DNA from 3 places in the Kribbella sp. DT2 genome. Region 1 is predicted to be linked to each of the others. Evidence: riboswitches for the same ligand, from Rfam matches in the RefSeq annotation. Region 1 holds a riboswitch; each other region holds the start of a gene.
The links. Region 1 has a riboswitch for cobalamin ahead of metE (5-methyltetrahydropteroyltriglutamate--homocysteine S-methyltransferase). Riboswitches for the same ligand answer to the same signal wherever they lie in the genome.

Region 1 (7,135 bases):
CTGGAGCGCCGGCCGAGGTCGTCCCGTCGCCGGCGCTGTCGCAGATCCCGCCGGGTCCGGGGCCGATCACCGGGCGGGTCATCGGGGTCTTTGCGGCTCCGGGTGCTGACCTGGCCGGGATCACGAAGCTGCGGCGCGCCGTGGAGGCTCGCGGCGCCGTACTGCGGCTGATCGCGCCGCTGGGCGGGGTCGTGAAGCGGGCGCGCTCGGAGCAGATCGTCGAGCGGACCCTGCTCACCACCCGATCGATCGAGTACGACGCGGTGGTGGTCGCCGGAGGCATCCCCGACTTCACCGACATCAAGCTGTCGATCCTGCTGGGCGAGCTCTTCCGCCACTGCAAGGTGATCGCCGCCTGGGGCGACGGCGACCAGGTCCTCGCCGCCGCCGGGATCGACACCACCGCACCTGGCGTCGTACTGGGGGAGAGCGTCGCCAAGCCCTTCACCAGCGAGCTCCTCGACACGGTCGGCCTCCACCGAGTCTGGGAGCGGGCAGCGCAGATCATGGCGAGTTAGGGCGTGTCTGGCAGCGGAGCCGCCGGCGGCGGCTCCGCTCAGGTGGCCAGTGACTTCAGGGCGAGCGTCAGGCGCTCGGTCAGCCAGTCGAGGGTCGTGGTGGTGATGGTCAGCGGCGGCGACAGGCGGATCGTCGAGCCGTGGGTGTCCTTTGCCAGTACGCCCCGCTCGGCGAGCCTCTCGCACAGCGCGCGGCCGGTCCCGAGCGCCGGATCGAGGTCGAGGCCGGCCCACAGTCCGTGGACGCGGAGGCCGACCAGGCCCTGCGCGCGCAAAGGCTCCAACCGTTCGCGGAGGGCCGGCTCGAGGTCGAGCACGTGCTGCTGGAGATCGCCCGGTTCGAGCAGCTTGACCACCGCGCGCCCGACGGCGGCGGCGAGCGGGTTGCCGCCGAAGGTGCTGCCGTGGGTGCCGGGCGTGATGACGTCCATGATCGCCCGGTCGGTGACGACGGCCGACAGCGCGACGATGCCGCCGCCGAGCGCCTTGCCGAGGATGTACACGTCCGGTACGACGCCCGCCCGCTCGGAGGCGAAGGTCGCCCCGGCCCGGCCGAGGCCCGACTGGATCTCGTCGGCGACCATCAGCACGTTGTTCGCCGTACAGGCCGCGCGGACGGCGGCCAGGTAACCGTCCGGCGGGACGATGACGCCGGCTTCACCCTGGACGGGTTCGAGCAGGACGGCGACCGTGGTGTCGTCGATCGCGGCCTCCAGCGCGGCCGCGTCGCCGTACGGGACGGACCGGAAGCCCGGCGTGTAGGGGCCGTAGTTGTCGTGCGCGTCGGCGTCGCCGGAGAAGCTGATGATGCTGATGGTCCGGCCATGGAAGTTGCCGTCAGCAACGGTGATCGTGGCCTCGCCGTCCGGCACGCCCTTGACCAGGTAGCCCCAGCGGCGGGCCAGCTTCAGCGCGGTCTCGACGGCCTCGGCGCCGGAGTTCATCGGCAGGACGGCGTCCTTGCCGGCCAGCCCGGCCAGTTCCGCGCAGAACGGGCCGAGCTGGTCGTGGTGGAAGGCCCGGCTGGTCAGCGTCACCCGGCCGAGCTGCTCGGTCGCGGCCGCGATCAGCGCCGGGTGCCGGTGCCCGAAGTTGAGCGCGGAGTACCCGGCGAGGCAGTCGAGATAGCGCCGGCCGCCGGTGTCGGTGACCCAGGCCCCCTCGGCGTGAGCGATGGTGACCGGCAGTGGGTGGTAGTTGTGTGCGCCGTACTGCTCTTCCAGCCTCACCGGGTCGGTCACGGATCGCTTCCCTTCGTCGGTAACAGGTAGTACAGGAGAGCATATCCTGTACTACCTGCTACTGAGGTCAGCCGAGCTGTTCGCGGACGGCGCGGGCCGCGCCGACCAGGTGGTCGAGGGAGTCGCGGACCTCGGGCCAGCCGCGGGTCTTCAGGCCGCAGTCGGGATTGACCCACAGGCGCTCGGCCGGGATCGCGGCCAGACCCTTCTGCAGCAGTGAGACGACCTCGGGCGTGCCGGGGACGCGCGGGGAGTGGATGTCGTAGACGCCGGGACCGACGCCGCGCGGGTAGCCGGCGTTGCCGAGCTCGTGGGCGACCTGCATGTGCGAGCGGGCCGCTTCGAGGCTCGCGACGTCGGCCTCCATCTCGTCCAGCGCGTTCAGGATGTCGCCGAACTCCACGTAACACATGTGCGTGTGGATCTGCGTGTCCGCCCGGACGCCGCTGGTCGTCAGCCGGAACACCTCGGTGCCCCAACTCAGGTACGCCGCACGGTCGGCCTGCCGCAGCGGCAGGGTCTCGCGCAGCGCCGGCTCGTCGACCTGGATCACCGCGGCACCGGCCGCCTCGAGATCGTTGACCTCGTCCCGCAACGCCAGCGCGACCTGGCGTGCGGTGTCGCTGCGCGGCTGGTCGTCGCGGACGAACGACCACGCGAGCATCGTGACCGGACCGGTCAGCATGCCCTTGACCGGACGCTCGGTCTGCAGCTGTGCGTACGCCCACCAGCGGACCGTCATCGGCTCCGGCCGCGAGATGTCGCCGACCAGGACCGGCGGCCGGACGTACCGGGTGCCGTACGACTGGACCCAGCCGTGCTGCGTCGCCAAGTACCCGTCGAGCTGCTCGGCGAAGTACTGGACCATGTCGTTGCGCTCGGGCTCACCGTGCACGAGCACGTCCAGCCCGGCCTTCTCCTGGAACGCGAGCACCTCCTGGATCTCGGCCTCGATCCGCTGGTCGTACTGCGTCGCGTCGATCCGTCCGGCGCGCAGGTCGGCGCGCGCCGTCCGCAGCTCGGTGGTCTGCGGGAACGACCCGACAGTCGTTGTCGGGAGCAACGGCAGGCCGAGCCGTGCCTGCTGGGCGGCGCTGCGTTCGGCGTACGGCGTGGAGCGGCGACTGTCCGCGTCGGTGACCGCTGCGACCCGCGCCCGGACGTCGGGGTTGTTCGTCAGTGCCGAAGCGCTCCGGGAGTCCAGCGCGGCCCGGTTCGCGTTCAGCTGGTCGGCGATCGCCTCGGCGCCTTCGGTGAAGCCGAGCGTCAGCGTCGCGATCTCGGCGGACTTCTGCCGGGCGAACGCCAGCCAGCGCGCGACCTCCGGGTCGACGCCGTCCTCGGCCGTGACGTCGTACGGGACGTGCAGCAGGGAGCACGACGCACTGACGTCGACCTGACCGGCCAGCGAGCGCAGCCGGGTCAGCGTGGCGAGCGACTTGGTGAGATCGTTGATCCAGATGTTGCGGCCGTTGACCACGCCCGCGACGAGCCGTTTCGAGCGCACCTCGGAGGCCGCGACCAGGTCGTCGAGGTTGCCCTCCGCGGGACCGGTGAAGTCGATCGCCAGACCCTCGACCGGCGACTTGGCCAGCACCGGCAGCGCCTTGCCGAGCCGGTCGAAGTACGACGCGACGAGCAGCCGCGGGCGATCGGTCAGACCACCCAGTACGGCGTACGCGCGGGCCGTCAGGTCGAGCTCATCGGCCGAGCGGTCCTGGACCAGCGCCGGCTCGTCCAGCTGCACCCAGCCGGCGCCGGCGGCGCGCAGGTCCGCGAGCACTTCGGCGTACACGGGGAGGATCTTGTCGAGCAGCGACAGCGGCTCGAAGTGCTCGTCGACGCCCGGCGCCGGCTTGGCCAGCAGTAGGTAGGCGATCGGGCCGACGACGACCGGGCGCGCGGTCAGCCCGAGGTCGAGCGCTTCGCGAAGCTCGGCGACCTGCTTGCTGGTGTCGGCGGTGAAGGTGCTGTCGGGGCCGAGCTCGGGGACCAGGTAGTGGTAGTTGGTGTCGAACCACTTGGTCATCTCCAGCGGCGCGACCTCCTGGGTGCCGCGGGCCATCGCGAAGTACCCGTCCAGCGGGTCCGCGGCCACAGCGGCCCGGTGCCGCTCGGGGATCGCGCCGAGCAGGACCGACGTGTCGAGCACGTGGTCGTAGTACGAGAAGTCGCCGGTCGGGACCTCGTCGATGCCGTCGGCAGCGAGCTGCTGCCAGTTGGCCTTGCGCAGGCCGGCCGCGGTCTGCCGGAGGGCGTCCGCGCTGACGGTGCCCTTCCAGTAGCCCTCGACGGCCTTCTTCAGTTCACGGCTCTGGCCCTGACGCGGGTAGCCGTACACGGTGGACCGTGCTGCTGACTGGGTGTTCAAGTGTCTCTCCTTGGCGAGGCAGTCTCGAAGACCCCGGACCTCAGGAGAACGACGGCAGGCGCGACGGGTCGCGCACGGCCGACCTTCCCACGAGGTCACGCGGTCACCGCCGTACGACGACGCACGGCGGGCAGAGGCAGGTCTTCGGACTCGCGGGCGCGTCTGGCTCCAGACACCTACTGGCCGTCGCTTCCCAGACCGGTCCTCCGGTCCAGTGCTGATGACGGCGGTCGTTCCCACTCACCGCTGCGGGGCAGTCCCGGATTTCCACCGGGTTCCCTCTTACGACGACCCGACTGGCGACCGGGCCGAACCACTGCGTCTCCACTTTCTCACAGAACTCTCACAGCACGACGCGAGTGTGATCGGTCTGCCAGCCAGGCTGATTTGGTTCAATGCGCGCGTGAACAGGCTGACGCGATGAGCACCGACCACGTGGACGGCCGCGTGCAGTCCCGGACGCTGCTGACGATCGGTGCCCTCGGCGTGGTCTTCGGGGACATCGGCACGAGCCCGATCTACACGATCCAGACCGTGTTCAACCCCGGCGACCCGCACCCGGTGCCGGTCTCGGCCGACAGCGTGTTCGGGATCGTGTCGCTCATCTTCTGGGCGGTCACGATCATCGTGACGATCAAGTACGTGCTGCTGGTGCTGCGCGCGGACAACCACGGCGAGGGCGGCATCCTCGCGCTGATCACACTGATCCGTAGCCACGGCACCAACGGCAGCCGCCGGACCAAGGTGATCCTGGCCGGGCTCGGCATCTTCGGCGCGTCGCTGTTCTTCGGCGACTCGATGATCACGCCGGCCATCTCGGTGTTGTCCGCGGTCGAGGGTCTCAAGGTCGTCGAGCCCGGGCTGGACTCGTACGTCGTACCGATCACCGCGACGATCATCGTCGTCCTGTTCACGCTGCAGCGGCTCGGCACCGGCCGGATCGGGCGGTCGTTCGGCGTCGTGATGGTGATCTGGTTCGTCACCATCGGCGCGGCCGGGATCGGTGGCATCACCCGCCACCCGGAGATCCTGAAGGCCCTGTCGCCGACGTACGCGCTGGGCTTCCTGACCAACGACTTCGGGCACGCCTTCTTCGCGCTGGCCGCGGTCGTGCTCGCGATCACCGGCGCCGAGGCCCTGTACGCCGACCTCGGGCACTTCGGCCGCGCGCCGATCACCCGGGCCTGGCTGATCCTCGTGTTCCCGGCGTGCGTCCTGAGCTACCTCGGGCAGGGCGCGCTGGTGCTCAAGGACCAGTCGTCGATCAGCAGCCCGTTCTTCCTGCTCGTGCCCGAGTGGGGGAGGATCCCGCTGGTCCTGCTCGCCACCGCCGCGACGGTGATCGCGTCCCAGGCCGTCATCACCGGCGCGTTCTCGGTCGCCCGCCAGGCGGTGCAGCTCGGGTACCTGCCGCGGCTGCGGATCCTGCACACGTCGGACGAGACGATCGGCCAGATCTACGTGCCGTGGATCAACTGGGCGCTGATGATCTCGGTGCTCACGCTGGTCTTCGCGTTCCAGACCTCGGCCGCGCTCGCCTTCGCCTTCGGGATGGCGGTCACCGCCACGGTCACGATCAACACCGTGCTGTTCTTCTACATCGTCCGCAAGCAGTGGGGCAAGCCGATGTGGGTGGTGATCGGCGGAGGAGCGGTGTTCCTGTCGATCGAGCTGCTGTTCCTCGCGGCGAACCTGACCAAGCTCGTGCACGGCGCCTGGCTGCCGCTGCTGATCGGGATCACGGTCTTCACCGTGCTCACCACCTGGCAGCGCGGGCGCGCTCTGGTCACCGCGCGGCGCGAGCGTCAGGAAGGCTCACTGACGACGTTCGTCAACGAGCTGCACGACGCGCGGCCGCCGCTGCGCCGGGTGCCCGGGACGGCGGTCTTCCTGAACCGGGGCAAGGACACCGTGCCGCTGGCGATGCGCGCGAACGTCGAGCACAACCACATCCTGCACGAGAACGTCGTGATCCTGTCGATCGAGACCGAGCCGGTGCCGTCGGTCCCGGACACCGAGCGGATCACGATCGACGACCTCGGGTTCGACGACGACCGGATCGTGCACGTGACGGCCCGGTTCGGCTACGTCCAGACCCCGGACGTGGCCGCCGTACTGCGGCTGGCCGCGGAGCAGAGCTCCGAGGTGGCCTCGATCGATCTGAGCGACACGTCGTACTTCCTGTCGACGATCGAGCTGCGGCTCGGTGAGCACCCGGACATGGCGCGCTGGCGCAGCCGGCTGTTCGTGGCGACCTCGCACATCAGCGCGGACGCCGCCGAGTACTTCGGTCTGCCCCGCGACCGCGTGGTCATCATGGGCTCGCGCATCGACGTCTAGTGATCCTTCGGGCGGCTTAGCGCAGGTCGTCGGAGAAGGACTGGGCGGCCTGCGTGAGCAGGGGGATCGCCCGGTCCACCAGGGGCTCGGTCATCCGGCCGGCCGGGCCCGAGATCGAGAACGCGAGCCGCGACGGGACGTCGGGCACCGGTACGGCGATGCAGCGGACCCCGAGCTCCTGCTCGCCCTCGTCGACGGCGTACCCGTCCTGCTGTGCCTTGCGGAGCTGGGCCGCGAACTCCTCGACGTCGGTGATCGTGGTCTCGGTGTGCTTCGGCATGCCGGTGCGCTGCAGCAGGTCGCGGACCTCGGCCTCGCGCAGCTGGGACATGATCGCCTTGCCGACGGCGGTGCAGTGCGGGAGGACCCGGCGGCCGACCTCGGTGAACATGCGCATCGAGTGTCGCGACTGGACCTGCGCGAGGTAGACGATCTGGTCGCCGTCGAGCATCGCCAGGTTCGCGGACTCGCCGAGCTCGTCGACCAGGCGGGCCAGGTGTGGGCGGGCCCAGACGCTGAGCATGTGCGAGGAGGTCTCGCCGAGGCGGATCAGCTTCGGGCCGAGCACGTACTGGCGGGAGGGCTCCTGGCGGACGTAGCCGAGATCGACCAGCGTGCGGACCAGGCGGTGGATCGTCGGCAGGGGGAGGCCGGACGCGGTGGCG
Region 2 (7,135 bases), on a different contig from region 1:
CAGCAGCGTGAGGCCGATCATCCACACCTCTGCCCACGACCGCCCGGCGAGACTGCCGGACAACCACATCAGCGCGCTCTTGGCCGTGTAGATGTCGGCCAGGGTCAGCAGGTACGCCGTGAGCGAGCCGATGATCGCGGTGACACCGATCCCGACGAGCACCAACCGGTACCCGGCGACACCGCGCTTGAAGGCGAACAAGTAGATGGTGATTGCCGTCAGCAACGATCCGCCGAGGGCGCCGACCGGGAGCCAGAAGGGGCTCGCGCCGAGGACGGTGATCACGATGACGGCCGCCAGGGCGGCGCCGGCGTTGATGCCGATCAGGTCCGGGCTGACCAGCGGGTTGCGCGCGAGCCGCTGGAAGATCGCGCCGGAGACGGCGAAGGCCGCACCGACGCCCAGGCCGACGAGGACGCGTGGCAGCCGGTTGTTGACCACGACGTCGGTCATGATCAGCGAGCCGTTGCCTGCCAGGGTGTTCAGGACCTGGGCGAGAGGGATCTCGTAGTCGCCGATCGTCAGGGAATAGGCGCCTACAGCAACGGCTATCACCAGACCGGCGACCGTGACGACGACTCCGCTGGGATCGATCCGGCCGGAGAAGGGGCCGATGCGTACGGGGGTGCTCATAGTTCGGCCAGCCTTTGGCGGCGTACCAGCGCGATGAACAGCGGCGCTCCCACCAGCGCGGTGATGATGCCGACCTGGAGCTCGTCCGGTCTGACCACCAGGCGGCCGACCACGTCCGCGAGCAGCAGCAACGTCGGCGCGAGGACGAGTGAGTACGGCAGGATCCAGCGGTAGTCGGCGCCGACGATCGCCCGTGCGACATGCGGTACGGCGAGGCCGACGAAGCCGATCGGGCCGGCCATCGCGGTCGCCGTACCGGCCAGGAGCATGATCGCGAGGCCTGCGAGGACCCGGACCAGGCCGACCCGGGTGCCGAGGGTTGTCGCGAGCTCCTCACCCAATGCGAGCTGGTTGAGCGAGCGCCCGAGCACCAACGACAGAACGATGCCTAGGGCAATGAAGGACAATGCCTGGCCGACGATCGGGCCGGTCGCCATCGTGAGCGATCCGACCACCCAGAAGCGGAACTCGTTCAGCGTCGACAGATCGAGCAGCGTCGCCGCGGACGTGACCGACCCGAGCATGGCCGACAACGCCGCACCGGCCAGCGCGAGTTTGACCGGCGTCGCGCCGCCGCGCCCGAGGGCGCCGACGAGGTAGACCACGACGGTCGCCACCAGCGCGCCGCCCATCGCGAACCACACGTAGCCGGCCAGGCTCGTCACGCCGAAGACGCCGATCGCCGCGACGACGGCCACCGCGGCTCCGGCGTTGACGCCGAGGATCCCGGGGTCCGCCAACGCGTTGCGGGTGACGCCCTGCATCAGCGCGCCGGCCAAGCCGAGGGCCGCGCCGGCCATGAGGCCGGTGGCGGTCCGCGGCAGGCGTAAGTACCGGATCACGCGGTCGGTGTCGGAGCCGGTGAAGTCGGCCGCTGCCAGGTACACGTCCCGCGGCGCGAACCACTCGGTCCCGGCGAGCAAGGAGAGCAGCACGGCCGCCAGCAGTACGGCGAACGCGATCACGAGACCACCGGTCTTCGTCAGCCCACCCCGCAATAACCCCGGCCGGCCGGGAGCGCCTCGTCCGTCGCCTCCCCGCCGACCGTCGGCGCGCGGCGGACCATCGATTCCCCGCCGGCCACGAGGTCCCGGACGACCGTCAGCGACCTGGGCGGTCACTTGACCAGGTCGGGGTGGATGATCTTCGCGATCAGCTCGGTCGAGTTCGCGCCGCGAACGCCGGCCGAGTGGTGCGCGAACAACCACGGCACCACGTGCTTGTTCTTCACCGCCGTGAGGTTCGCGAACGCCGGGTTCTTCAGCAGCTTGTCGACGTCCGGCTGCCCCTGCGCCTCGGTCAGCGTCGCGTCGCAGCAACCGCTGATCAGCACGTAGTCCGGGTCGGCTTTGATGAACTCCTCGACACTGATCTTCACGTTCCGCTTCGAGGTCAGCCCCGCGAACGCGTTCACCCCACCGGCCTGCCTGATCAGCACCGTGCCGAAGTCCGGACCACCGGACACCGTCATCCCGCCGCCCTCGAGCCCAGGCCGCACGATCGCCACCGTCGGCTTGCCGGCGCCCTTCACCTTGGTCTCGACCGCCGCGATCCGCGCCTTCTGGTCCGCGATCACCTGCTCGGCTTTGTCGCTCGCGCCGAACAGCTTGCCGAGGTCGCGCAGGTCGGCGTACACGTTGTCCATCGAGACCGTCGACGGGTCGATCGCCTCGTCGCCCTTGCCGTCCGCGGTCGGGCAGAGCGGGCTGAAGATCCAGGTCTGCACGCCGAGGTCGGACAGCGACTTGCGGCTGCCGAAGCTGCCGTCACTGCCGGCCGCGTTGAAGATGTCGTTGAAGCCGGACAGCACGAAGTCCGGGTTCAGGCTGAGCAGTTCCTCGCGGCTCGGCATGTTCTTGTAGTACTTGCGGTCCCGCTGCGCACCGGCGTACTCGGGCAGCGGCTCGGAGTCGAGGAACGCGGTCCCGACCAGGCGGTCGGAGATACCCAGCGCGTGTGCCATCTCGATGGCCGGCTGGTACGCCGCGAACACCCGCCGCGGCGGGCCGTCGACAGCGACGTCGAGGCCGCAGTTCTTCACGGTCGTCGCGCTCGCGCTCGGACCTTCGTCGGCGCCGGCGCTTCCGCAGCCGGCGACCAGGGACAGGAAAACGGCAGCAAGCACTGCCTTGGGTACGACGGCCATGGCGACCGTTCCTCCAACACCTCGTGGACGGGACGCGTCGTGGCCGGTCTCCTGGCTGACGGGACGACCGCATCCGCCGAGCTGACCTTCCCAGCCCCTCCGGGCCAGTGGTCTCACACCTGGTGAACGCTCAGCGGACAATCCCGATCACAGTGGCGAGGGCCGCGCCGGTACTCCACCGGCTTCCCGAACACCACGACGGGCACACGGTAACCCACGCTGCGACCCGGTCGCAGCACACGGTCCAGGCGCGCGACCTCGCCCGGCTCCGCCGAGCCGGCGCGCCGGGCCGGACAGCCCAGAGGTCCGCCGGGAGTTCTTCGCGGCGAAGCGACGGCCGCTAGGCGTTCTTCGCCGTACGGGCCCGGTACGCCGCGACGGTCGTCCGGCTCGCGCACGCGTTGGAGCAGAAGCGGCGGGTCCGGTTCCGCGACTGGTCGACGAAGTAGTTGCCGCAGTTGGACGCGTCACACCGGCCCAGCGTCACCGAGGGGTCGCCCGCCGCGACCAGCGCGAGCTTGGCGGCGACCAACTGGCCGACCCAGCGCTTGGCCGGGGTGCCGTTGCGGCTGAAGTGGACGTGCCAGCCGCCGTCGTGGTCGGTCAGGTGCATGTCCGGCGGGTAGTCGCGCAGCAGGCGGTGCACGGCGTCGGGGGCAGCGCCGTCGACCGACTCGGCCAGCGCCGTACGGACGAGGTCCGGCAGGTCGCCGTACCGGCCGTCGGGCGGTGGAGCGATCTCGTGCTCCGCGAAGAACGCGGCGACGAGCTCGCCGTCGGGGTCGAGCGTGCCGGTGTTGGCCAGCTCGACCGCCAGCCGGGTCACGTTCCCAATGTAGTCACCGTATTGCACTTGACCCCCTACATCGCGCTGCTTACCGTAGGTATCATGCTAACTGATGCCACCTACATCGCTCGGCGCCTGCAACTGCTCGGGGAGTGGGACGCCGCGCTCGCCGTCCTGGGCCCGGACGCCGATCCCGAGCTGCGCGCGGAGATCGCTGTCGACCGCTGGTTCTTCCAGGTCGAGGGTCACGACGAGGCCGAGCAGGCGGTCGCGGCGCTCGATCCGACCTCGTCGACCGCGCACCTGCTGACGGCGCGACTGGCGTACAGCCGGCTGCTGTTCCAGCGCCCGCGCGCGGACGACCGGACTGTTGCTGAGGACAACTACCGTGCGGCGACCCGGACCGGGACCGAGCTGCAGCGCGGGTGGGCCGAGTACCACTGGGGCGTCCTGCTGGACAACATCGACGACGACGGAGCCGCCGCGATCCCGCGCTACGAGACCGCGCTCGAGATCGCGACGCGGACCGGCGACGGCCTCTTCGAGTCGTACATCATTCGGCACCTCGCACACCTGCAGGAGCCCGCCGAACGGATCGCGATGCTGCGCCGCTCGCTCCACCTGCGCGGCGCGCTCGGCGCCCGGCCGCAGACCATCGCCGCGCAGGCCGTGCTCGCCGAGGACCTTCCCGAGGACGATCCTGAGCGCGCGGAACTGCTGCGGACCTACCGTCCCGGCGCGGAGGAACTGCGGATCGGCTGGCTGCTGTCCGACGTGGTGAAGTAGGCGCGCGCCGCTTCGGTCAACGCGGCGGGCGGCGGCGCGGTCAGCGCGGCGGCGCATCAACGCGCGTGGAGCGGCGCGCGGCGGCGCGATCAGCACAGCGACGCATCAGCGCGTGAGCGGCGGCGCGGTCAGCGCGTGTAGAGCGGGGAGACGGCGAGGGCGAAGGCGACCATGTCGTCGGTCTTCACCTTGGCGCCGGGCAGCGGGACCAGGTCGGCGATCTTGTCCGTCCCGACGCGGATCGTCCCGCGCCCGGTGGCCGTGTCGACGTACCCCTCGTCACCCAACGGAACGGACTGCGACGTCGGCGCCTTGCGGACCGACGCCATCGCGGCCGCCGCGTCGGCCATCCGGCGAGCCGTCGAGTAGACCACGGCGGTCGAGGTGATCCAGCCGCAGACGAGATCGCCCGCCGCCGTCTCGCTGTCCCGCCGCGCCGTCGCCGTGGTACCCATGACCTTCGCGGCCGCGTTCGACCCGCGCTCGCACTCCTCACGAGTGATCAACGGCGCCGCCTCCGGCAACCCGGCCGCCTGCCTGGCCGCCTCCTGCGCCAGTACGACGTACTTGGTCTGCGTCGCCACCGGACCCTCGACCTTGTAGAGACGGGTCCCCAGCAGGAACACCGCGAACTTGCTCGTCCCGTAACCGCCCTGCCCGACCGCGATCGCACGCGCCGGCTCGGCCTTCGTCGCGGCGTACGCCTGCTGAGCCGCCGTCAGCTCTTCCCTGGTCGCCGGCAGCACCGACACCCCGAGCCGAAGCACCGGCCCACTCGGACTCGCGCTCAACGCCAACTGGCAGATGTCGAAGCTCGGCACCCCGATCTCCGCCGGCACCGCCTTCGGCTGGATCCTCACCACCGGTACGGCGAGCGTCGCCTGCACCAGCGCCTGGTTCATCCGCACGCACAACGTGTCCGCGACCTTCGACTCCGGCGGCACACTCGGCGTCCCCGACGGCGACACGCTCGGCGACTCGGTCGGCGCCGTACTGACCGACACCAACGGCGGCACATTCGGCGCGGTCTCGCCAACGCCACCGCCGCATCCGCTCAGTGCGAGCAGACCGGCAAGAGCCACGAGGGAAGTCACTGGACGGGTACGCATGGTGACCCGACTCTAGCCGGAGGCTGGTGGATCGTCAGGCGGAGCTCGTGCCCGAGGTCGCGCGCAACTCCCGTTCGCGGATCGCGTGCTCGTCGGTGCGGGCGTCGTAGCGCCAGAAGTCCTTCAGCCAGACCGCGGTGCCGACGACGCCGGCCACGCAGAGGATGCCGCCGCTGACGATCGACGTACGGACGCTGGTGAGGTCGGCGACCAGGCCGGAGCGGGACTGGCCGCCCAACGGTCCGAGGGAGTACGACAGCATCTCGATGCCGGCCAGGCGGCCGCGCATCTCGTCGGGGATGGTCTGGTTCCAGATCACGGCGCGGAACAGGCCGGAGATCATGTCGGCGCCGCCGGCGACGGCGAAGAACGCGATGGCGAACCAGATGTTGGGCGCCAGGCCCGCGATGCCGACCGACGCACCCCAGGCGATGGTGGCGAGGGTCACCGCGCGGCCGTGGTGGTGGACGCGTCGGGCCCAGCCGCTGGTCAGGGTCGCGAGCATCGCGCCGACCGCTTCGGCGCTGTAGAGCAGGCCGAGCAGCTTGGGTTCCTTCAGGACCTCGGTGGCGAAGGCCGGGAAGAGCACGATCGGCATCGCGAGGAACATGCCGACCATGTCGACGGCGTACGTGCCCAGCAGATCCCGGCGGCGGACGGCGTACTTGATGCCGTCGCCGATCGCTCGCAGGCTCGGTGGGGTGCTGTGCTCGCTCGGCTTGTACGACCCCAGGAGCAGGAACAGCAGCGTCGCGACCACCAGCCCGGCCAGCTCCACGGCGTACGCCCACATCACACCGGCCGTGCCGACCAGTACGCCGCCGAGCGCCGGCCCGGCGAGCTGCCCGACCTGGAGGATCAGCGAGTTGAGCGTGACGGCGGCCGGCATGTCCTCGTGCCGTACGACGCGCGGGAACAACGCCTCCCGCGACGGGCGCTGCAGCGACGACGCGATCGCGTTGAGCGCACCGCAGACGTAGATCACCCAGGTCTGCGGGCTCGCCAGCAGCGTGTTCGCCAGCAGGGCCGCACAGATCACCACCTGCGCGATACCGGTCAGGATCAGCATCTTGCGCCGGTCGACGTGATCGGCCAGCGCCCCGCCGTACAAGCCGAAGATCACCAGCGGGACGATCGTCACCAGGCCCATCGCGCCGACCGCGAAGTTCGAGCCGGTCAGCTGGTAGAGCTGGAACGGCAGCGCGACGTACCCGACCATGCCGCCGAGGTAGAACACCGAGCCGGAGATCACCAGGATGCGGAAGTCGCGAGACGCCCGCCAGGGGGTCAGATCGACCTTCAGACGGTCCAGCCGCTCACGAAAACTTGTTGCCACCGGCTCATGGTGGCACCTGACGGCGAACCACGACGACCCTTTTACAGCCCGTGGACGCGGTCTGAACCGAAACCAATCACCCAGCGGCGAGCGCCTTCTCTCTGTTCTTCTAGTCGTCCACCAGTGGTAGGAGGGCGCTGAGGTCGGTGCGTTCGCCGCTGGCGCGCAGCTTGCCGCTGTCGCGGGCTTCGGGCCAGGTGGTGCGGCCGAGGCCGAGGTCGATCCAGAGTTCCGGGGGCATCTCCACGACTGCGCCTGGGGTGCCTCGGGTGTGTCTTGGGCCTTCGATGCACTGGACTGCGCCGTACGGCGGGACGCGGACCTCGACGGCGTGGCCG
Region 3 (7,135 bases), on a different contig from region 1:
GACCTTTGTCCGCCCCGCCGCCGTATTGCGGTGGCGGGGTGGCCCACCGGTACGGCATGGTCTGGCCATGACTTCGATGGTGAGAACGGTGACGTTCGACGCGGCCGACCCCTGGGGGCTGGCCGGCTTCTGGTTGCAGGTGTTCGACGTGGAGCGGCCGGACGACGACCACCCCGACGACCCGTACGCCGCGGTGAACACCGAGACCGTCAAGCTGCTGTTCGAGCGCAACAACGACCCGAAGCGGGCCAAGAACCGGGTGCACCTCGACCTGGAGCCCGACATCCCGCGCGACCAGGAGGTCGAGCGGCTGGTCGCACTGGGCGCGACGGTCGAGCACGACCACCGCGAGCCGAACGGCCTGGGCTTCGTGGTGATGCTCGACCCCGCCGGCAACGAGTTCTGCGTGCTCCGCTCGGCTGCCGAGCGCGCGGCGACTAGCTAGTCGCCGGCTGGCTCGGCGGCCGGCTCTGACTAGCTGACGATCTCCGGAGTCTGGCCGGAGAGGGTGACGCGCCAATCGCCGTCCCAGCCGTGCACGACGATGCCGTAGCCGTCGCGGCTCGCCGAGGCCCGGTGGTGCCCGCTCTCGACCGGCTGGACCTCCGCCTGCCAGCCGCGCTCGGTCAGCGTCGCCACAGCCGCCTCCACCTGGCCCACTGGGTCGACCACGGCCGGGTCGCCGTTCTCCACGGTGATCAGGCAGACCGACTGCGGCCCGTCGCCGTCCTCCAGCACGTGAGGGTTCACCGGGCCCACGTCGTGCGTGACGACGCCCTGCTGTCCCGGTACGGCGGCCGCCGCCACTGCGAGCAGCTCCTCGCGCAGGAGATCACGGGCCTCGGTCAGCGTCATCGGGTAGGTCCTTCCGGTTGTCTGGTGACGCCCGGGCGCGGCGCACGCCGTACCCGGGCTCCGTCGTTCACTCGGCCCCGGGCAGCTCGTCGAAGCTCATCGTCTGGGCGTTGGGATGCTGTGGCGAACGACGAACCGCGTCGAACCGGTTTGTCAGTGCAAGTTGAGTGACCAGGACGTGGCGTGTGCGGAAAGACCCACGGTCGCCAGCGGGCGGACGTCGACGTGCCGGAGCGACTCGGCCGGGGCCTCCAGCGCGTAGAGCACAGCCGCGCGGACCACCGCCGGGTGAACCACAGCAACGACCGTACGCCGGTCCGCATGGCCCGGGTCCTCGGTCAGGTCGCCCAGCCAGTCCGCAACCCGGGCGATCAGGTCGTTGGCCGACTCCCCGCCCGGCGGAGCCGTGTGGGGACGCTCCAGCCACGCCGAGACCGCCGCGGTCTCCGTGGCCAGCAGCTCCTCCAGGTCACGCCCGGTCCAGTCGCCGTACTCGCGGTCGCGCAGTGCGCCGACCACCACCGGCTGCAGGCCGATCGCCTCAGCAGTCAGGATCGCCGCCGGCTCCGGGCCGCAGTACGTCGTACCGGCGTCGACCCGCAGGTCGCGGGCCGCCTCCAGGCTGGCCTGGTCCGGCGCGGGCTCTCCACCGAGTACGAGCCCGCGCAGACCAGGCGTCAGCGCGTGCGCGACGAGCGTCAGGGTTGTCGTCACGCGGCGACGGTCTCCTTGGTGACCTTGGAGTTACAATCCACCAACGCAGCGTAACCGAATCCCAGCACGGTCCACAGCACCGCCTGCGTGCCGAGCGAGGCGAACCGGAACTGCCACAGCAGCGTCGCCGGGAACGACCCGGGCACCTCGTTGATCGACGGCAGGATGAGGTACGCCGCGACGATGGTCACCCCGAAGGCACCGCCGCCGGCTGCGAGCCGGATCCAGGGCGCGTCGCCGAAGCGCTGCGCCCAGCGGGACGCCGCGACCCCGGCCCAGACCGCGAGCAGGCCGATCACGAGCGTCAGCAGGTAGGTCACGGTGCGCTTGGTGATCGTTTCCGGGTCCCCGACGGCCGGCGGGTTCGGTGGGTACTTGAGGAACGGCACCAGCACGATCCCGACGAAGCCCGCCGCGGCCAGGCCGAGGGAGGCGTAGGAGTCGCCGTCGGTGCGGAGCCGGCGGCGGAGCAGCGCGAAACCGACGGCGAAGATGCCACCGAGCGCTACGCCGTACAGGCTGGTGGCGAGGAAGAGCCCGAAGCGCTGGCCGTCGCGGCTGACCAGCGGCGCCTCCTCTTCGGCGGCGGGGGCTTCAGCGGCGGGTTCCTCGCCGTGGGTGTGCGCGGCGCCGCCGGCCTCCTCGATCGCGATCGCGGCGTCGATGTGCGGTTCGCCCATCACGTACGCGAAGGTTCCGGCCAGCAGGCCGGCGAAGAGGCCGACGATCAGCCCGCGCACCAGGAGATTTCCGAAAGTACGCATGACGGTCCTGTCAGTTGTTCAAGCCCGAGCGGGTCGGGAACGGGGAGCGGAGAAACCGCAGGACGTCAGTGGCAGGGCACGCCGAGCAGGTGCCGGCCGTCGTGCATCAACTCGTGCAGGTACATGCCGGACTGCGAGATCGCGCCCTGGTCGAAGGCGACCAGGTAGGCCAGCATCAGCAGCACGCCGATGGTGAGCAGGGCGACCGCGAGCAGACGCGGGGAAACAGCCGGTACGGCGACCGAGCGGGCAGGAGCAGGCATCTGAGACCTCCTGGGGAATTGCGCGTCCCCATTGGAAAGGCTGCTGGTGCCCGAGCGTCCTGACTCACGAGCAGCTGCTCGCTCACAGTGGCGCGGCCGTACCGGTCTCTCACCGGTTTCCCTCATGGCACCGCAGGTTGACCTTTGAACGGTAGCGGCAGGGTTCGTGACGGGTCAACGGACGGCGGCGCGGCGGGTGATCTTCCCCACCTGTCGCGCCCGGCTCCCGCCTGACACCTAGCCTGACTGCATGCCGTCCACTCATCATCTGGTGGCCTTCGCCGTCACCGCGCTGATCGTCATCGTCGTACCGGGTCCGAGCGTGCTGTTCATCGTCGGCCGCGCGCTGGCCGTCGGCCGCCGTGAAGCGATGCTGACGATGCTCGGCAACACCCTCGGCGCCGCGTTCCTGCTGGTCGCCGTCTCGCTCGGGCTCGGGACGCTGATCGCGGCGAGCGCGATCGCGCTGACCGCGGTGAAGCTGGCCGGAGCGGCGTACCTGATCTACCTCGGCATCCACGCCTTCCGCACCCGCAAGTCCTTGGCGTCGGCCCTGGGCGCCGAGGCGCGACCGGCGAACACCCGCCGCGTCCTCCGCCAGGGCTTCCTGGTCGGCGTGACCAACGCGAAGACGGCGGTCTTCTTCGCCGCCGTCCTCCCGCAGTTCGTCGACCCCGCGGCCGGCGCGGCCACGCTGCAGATCCTGCTGCTGGGCCTGGTCTTCATCGCGATCGCCCTGCTCTCGGACACGGTCTGGGCGGTGGCCGCCGGCTCGGCCCGGGACTGGTTCGCCCGATCGCCCCGCCGCCTGGAGTTGGTCGGCGGCGCCGGCGGCCTGATGATCGTCGGCCTCGGCGCGAGCATCGCGGTCAGCGGCTCGAAGGACTAGTACACCCTTGTACGGCGGGCGGCCAGGACGCCGAGCAGGGCCAGCGCGGCGGGCAGCCCGAAGGCGGTCAGGAAGGCCGTCGTCGGCGAGTGCGGCTCGATGGCCGCGAAGAGTGAGCCGCCGATCGCCAGGACCGTTGCTGTCAGCAACGAGTCGCTGAGCTGCAGGGCCGAGCTGTTCGCGCCTTGCTGCTCGAGCGTGGAGTACTCGAGGACCAGCACCGACACGGTCGGGAACACCGTTCCCATGCCCAGTCCGGCGAGCGCCCAGCCGAGGATGCCGACGACCACCGGTACCCGGTCGTCGAGCGTCGCGGCCGCGATCGCGATGCCGAGCAGCAACGAGACCATGCCCGCCTGCAGGAACACGTGGTGCTCGAACGGCTGGTTCGGCCGACCCCGGTACCACGACGCCGCGGTCCAGCTCAGCGCGCTGACGGTCAGCACCAGGCCGGCGAACGCCGGCGACAGCCCGCGCTCCCGAGTCAGCATCAGCGGCAGGAACACCTCAGCGCCGAAGCCGGCCGCCGCGACCAGCCCGCGCAGCGCGATCACCGACGGCAGCCCGGCGCGGATCGTGAACGTCCCCTTCGGCAGCAGTTTCGGCGCGAACACGACCACCGCGGCCAGACCGACCGCGATCAGGATCAGCTGGACGGCCCCGTGCTGCTGACCGCCGTAGTGCAGCAGTCCGACGCCGAGCGCGGCGCCAACGGCGTACCAGGCCCGCTGGCTCCAGAGCTTCCCTGAGCGCGTCACGTGCTCACCCTTGGAGAGCCCCGGCCGCATGATCAGCGCCGCCGGAACAGCCAGGACCGGTACGGCGAGGAAGACGATCCGCCAGTTGGCGTGCTCGACGATCAGCCCGGCGATCGCGGGGCCGACCAGCGACGGGACGACCCACCCGGTCGCGAACGCGGCGAAGATCCGCGGCCTGAGCTCGGCCGGGTAGAGGTGCCCGACGACGACGTACAGGGCGACCGTGAGCAGACCGGCGCCGAACCCCTGGATCACCCGCCCGACGACCAGGACCTCCATCGTCGGCGCGAGACCGGCGATCACCAGGCCGGCCAGGAACCAGCCGGTGCCGTGCCAGAGCGGGCGAGTCGGGCCCTTGAGGTCCGACCAGGTGCCGGAGACAACCATCGCGACGACGCCCGAGGCGAGCGGTCCGCCGAAAGCCAGCGCGTACAGCGACAGGCCGTCGAGGGCCTGCGCGACGGTCGGCATCGCGGTCGTCACGGCGAGGGACTCGAACGCGACGAGCGTGATCAGCGCGACCATCCCGACGGTCAGCGCACGGTACTGCGGGGCGAGAACTCCGGGCGGGCGAGGCGCCGCGATCGACGTGGTCATGCCGAGAACTCTCTGACTTCAAGCACACTTGAAGTCAACTGCTCGGCTACAGAACAGCGGCCAGCACCAGCGCGAGGATCGGCGGCACCGCCTGGATCGCGGCGGACTTGGCCATCCGGCGGTCCGAGCCGATCAGGACGAGCCCGGCGCCGAGCATGCACGCGCACGAGAACAGCGCGATCGCGTGCCCGCGGTCGCCGCCGGCGATCAGACCACCGATCGCACCGGCCGCCAGGAACAGGTTGTAGAACCCCTGGTTGAACGCCCACGGCCGCGCCGCCTCGGCCTCCGCCTCGGTCCTGACCAGGAAACGCTGCTGCACGCTCGGCTTGCGGAAGAGCACGCTCTCCAGGGCGAAGAAGAGTACGTGGAGGATGCCGGCCAGGGCCACGAAGATCTGCGCGACGGTGTTCACCTGCGAACGGTACCGCCCGGATGCCTCCGGCAACGCGACGTCACGGGTGACGAGTTCGTGCCGATGCCCCGTACGGCGCGTTCGGCGGCTCGGCGCGCTACTTCCAGTCGGTCGCGAAGGCGCGGGCCGGGTTGGTGACGAAAATCTGCTCGACCACGTCCTCGCCGAGCCGGCGGGTGAGCCTCGGGCGGAGATTCGTCAACAGGTAGGGCATTCCCGGGCCCTCACCGGTCGCGAGCCGGGCCCGCGCGGTCGTCGTGTCACCACCGAGCAGCAGTTGATCGGCGTACCCGGCCTCGACGAGCGCGGCCAGACAGTCGACCATCCGCCAGTCGGTGGCGTGATTGGTCCGCGACGGCCCGTCGAAGGCGAGGAATGCGCCGCGCGCCGCCAGCTCCTGGTGGACCTGGTGGTCGGGAAAGCGGTTCAGATGCCCGAGCACGATCCGATCCGGAGCGACGCCGTGCTCTTCCAGACGATCCAGTACGACGCCCGCTCCGGTACCCAGCTCGTGGTGGATGCCGATCGGCGCTCCCGTCGCCCTTTGAGCCTCGGCCGCCGCGTCCAGCACCCACGAGGTGTGCTTGTCGAGCCCGTGGAACCCGCTGGCGATCTTGATCATTCCGGCGCGCACCTGACTGTCGCCGATGCCCTCGGTGAGCTCCTGCACGAACAGCTCGGCCAGGTCCTGCTCGGGTAGTTCGGCGTAGTGCTCGGCCCGGTGCAGTCCGGTCGCGGCGATCACCTTGACGTCCGACTCCTGGGACAGCCGCGGCAACAGGCCGGCCCGACGGCCTAGTCCGTGCGGCGTCCACTGGACGATCGTCCGTCCACCGGCCTCGGCGTAGAGCCTGGCCTCCTGCACGGCGGCGTCGTAGTCGTCGAGCTCTTGGCCCGGCAGCATGACGCTGCGGAAGAACAGGTGGTCATGAGCGTTGCAGACGCCGAGCTCCTCGGCTTCAACGTCACCCAGCACGGTCCGTACGACGGCCATCGGTTCTCCCCTCAGAACAAGACAAGGCCCAGGTTGCCACGGGCATCCTGGGCCTTGTCCATCGAGTTTGCCTGAGGTCAGCGACCGCGTCGGCCGCTGCCCGCACGGGTGCCGGCCGAGAAGGCCGCCGCACCAGCCGGACGGGCACTGGCGCCCGGAGTCGTGGTGCTGTAGCTCTTCGGCGCGCTGCCGGAACCACTCCGGCCGGCTGCGCCGCCGCGGGCTCCACCGGTGCTGCGCTTTCCGCCGGAGGCGCCACCGCGGGCTCCACCGCCGGAGCCGCCACGGCCACCACCGTTGCCCGCGCCACGAGCCGCCGGAGCGGACTGGCCCGGACCGGAGGCCGAGCGTCGGCCACGGCCGCCGCGTCCCCGTCCGGCGGACTCGCCACCGGAACGGCGTACCTGGTCGTTGTCCGGCTTGACCGTCGGCTCGACGTAGGTGCGCTCACCCGGTGCGAGCTCGGCCAGCAGCGGGTCACCGACCCGCAGCTTGGTGACCTTCGGCGCGATCCCGGCCTTGCGGGTCAGGTCGCGGACGTCGCTGACCTGGTCGTCGGTCATCAGCGTGATGACCGTGCCCTCGGCCCCGGCGCGCGCCGTCCGGCCGGAGCGGTGCAGGTACGCCTTGTGCTCGATCGGCGGGTCGGCGTGGATGACCAGCGAGATGTCGTCGACGTGGATGCCGCGGGCCGCGATGTCGGTGGCGACCAGCGTCCGGGCGGAGCCGTCGGAGAAGGCCTCCAGGTTCCGGGTGCGGGCGCCCTGGGACAGGTTGCCGTGCAGCTCGACCGCGGGCACACCCTGGGCGATCAGCTTCTTGGTGAGCGACTTGGCGCCGTACTTGGTCCGGGTGAAGACCAGCGTGCGGCCAGGGGCCGCGGCCA

Region 2: it holds a riboswitch for cobalamin, as region 1 does, so the genes downstream of both, ACLQ2O_RS37655 (ABC transporter substrate-binding protein) here and metE (5-methyltetrahydropteroyltriglutamate--homocysteine S-methyltransferase) in region 1, are expected to answer to the same signal.
Region 3: it holds a riboswitch for cobalamin, as region 1 does, so the genes downstream of both, ACLQ2O_RS03755 (CbtB domain-containing protein) here and metE (5-methyltetrahydropteroyltriglutamate--homocysteine S-methyltransferase) in region 1, are expected to answer to the same signal.

What each region holds. Positions count from the first base shown of each region.
Region 1 covers NZ_JBNCLH010000002.1:788,142-795,276, forward strand. Annotated here, with positions in the region: gene ACLQ2O_RS12460 (catalase) at 1-518, shown strand, start outside; gene rocD (ornithine--oxo-acid transaminase) at 557-1,759, opposite strand; gene metE (5-methyltetrahydropteroyltriglutamate--homocysteine S-methyltransferase) at 1,827-4,130, opposite strand; cobalamin riboswitch at 4,249-4,463, opposite strand; gene ACLQ2O_RS12475 (potassium transporter Kup) at 4,551-6,470, shown strand; gene ACLQ2O_RS12480 (IclR family transcriptional regulator) at 6,487-7,135, opposite strand, start outside.
Region 2 covers NZ_JBNCLH010000012.1:96,842-103,976, reverse strand. Annotated here, with positions in the region: gene ACLQ2O_RS37665 (FecCD family ABC transporter permease) at 1-633, opposite strand, end outside; gene ACLQ2O_RS37660 (FecCD family ABC transporter permease) at 630-1,598, opposite strand; gene ACLQ2O_RS37655 (ABC transporter substrate-binding protein) at 1,751-2,779, opposite strand; cobalamin riboswitch at 2,804-2,992, opposite strand; gene ACLQ2O_RS37650 (CGNR zinc finger domain-containing protein) at 3,120-3,605, opposite strand; gene ACLQ2O_RS37645 (hypothetical protein) at 3,669-4,352, shown strand; gene ACLQ2O_RS37640 (hypothetical protein) at 4,481-5,461, opposite strand; gene ACLQ2O_RS37635 (MFS transporter) at 5,496-6,797, opposite strand; gene ACLQ2O_RS37630 (sterol carrier family protein) at 6,907-7,135, opposite strand, start outside.
Region 3 covers NZ_JBNCLH010000001.1:777,620-784,754, reverse strand. Annotated here, with positions in the region: gene ACLQ2O_RS03780 (fumarylacetoacetate hydrolase family protein) at 1-2, shown strand, start outside; gene ACLQ2O_RS03775 (VOC family protein) at 68-445, shown strand; gene ACLQ2O_RS03770 (hypothetical protein) at 475-855, opposite strand; gene ACLQ2O_RS03765 (histidine phosphatase family protein) at 1,009-1,569, opposite strand; gene ACLQ2O_RS03760 (CbtA family protein) at 1,566-2,333, opposite strand; gene ACLQ2O_RS03755 (CbtB domain-containing protein) at 2,399-2,596, opposite strand; cobalamin riboswitch at 2,630-2,765, opposite strand; gene ACLQ2O_RS03750 (LysE family translocator) at 2,847-3,485, shown strand; gene ACLQ2O_RS03745 (MFS transporter) at 3,482-4,840, opposite strand; gene ACLQ2O_RS03740 (DUF1304 domain-containing protein) at 4,887-5,255, opposite strand; gene ACLQ2O_RS03735 (phosphotriesterase family protein) at 5,353-6,249, opposite strand; gene ACLQ2O_RS03730 (DEAD/DEAH box helicase) at 6,327-7,135, opposite strand, start outside.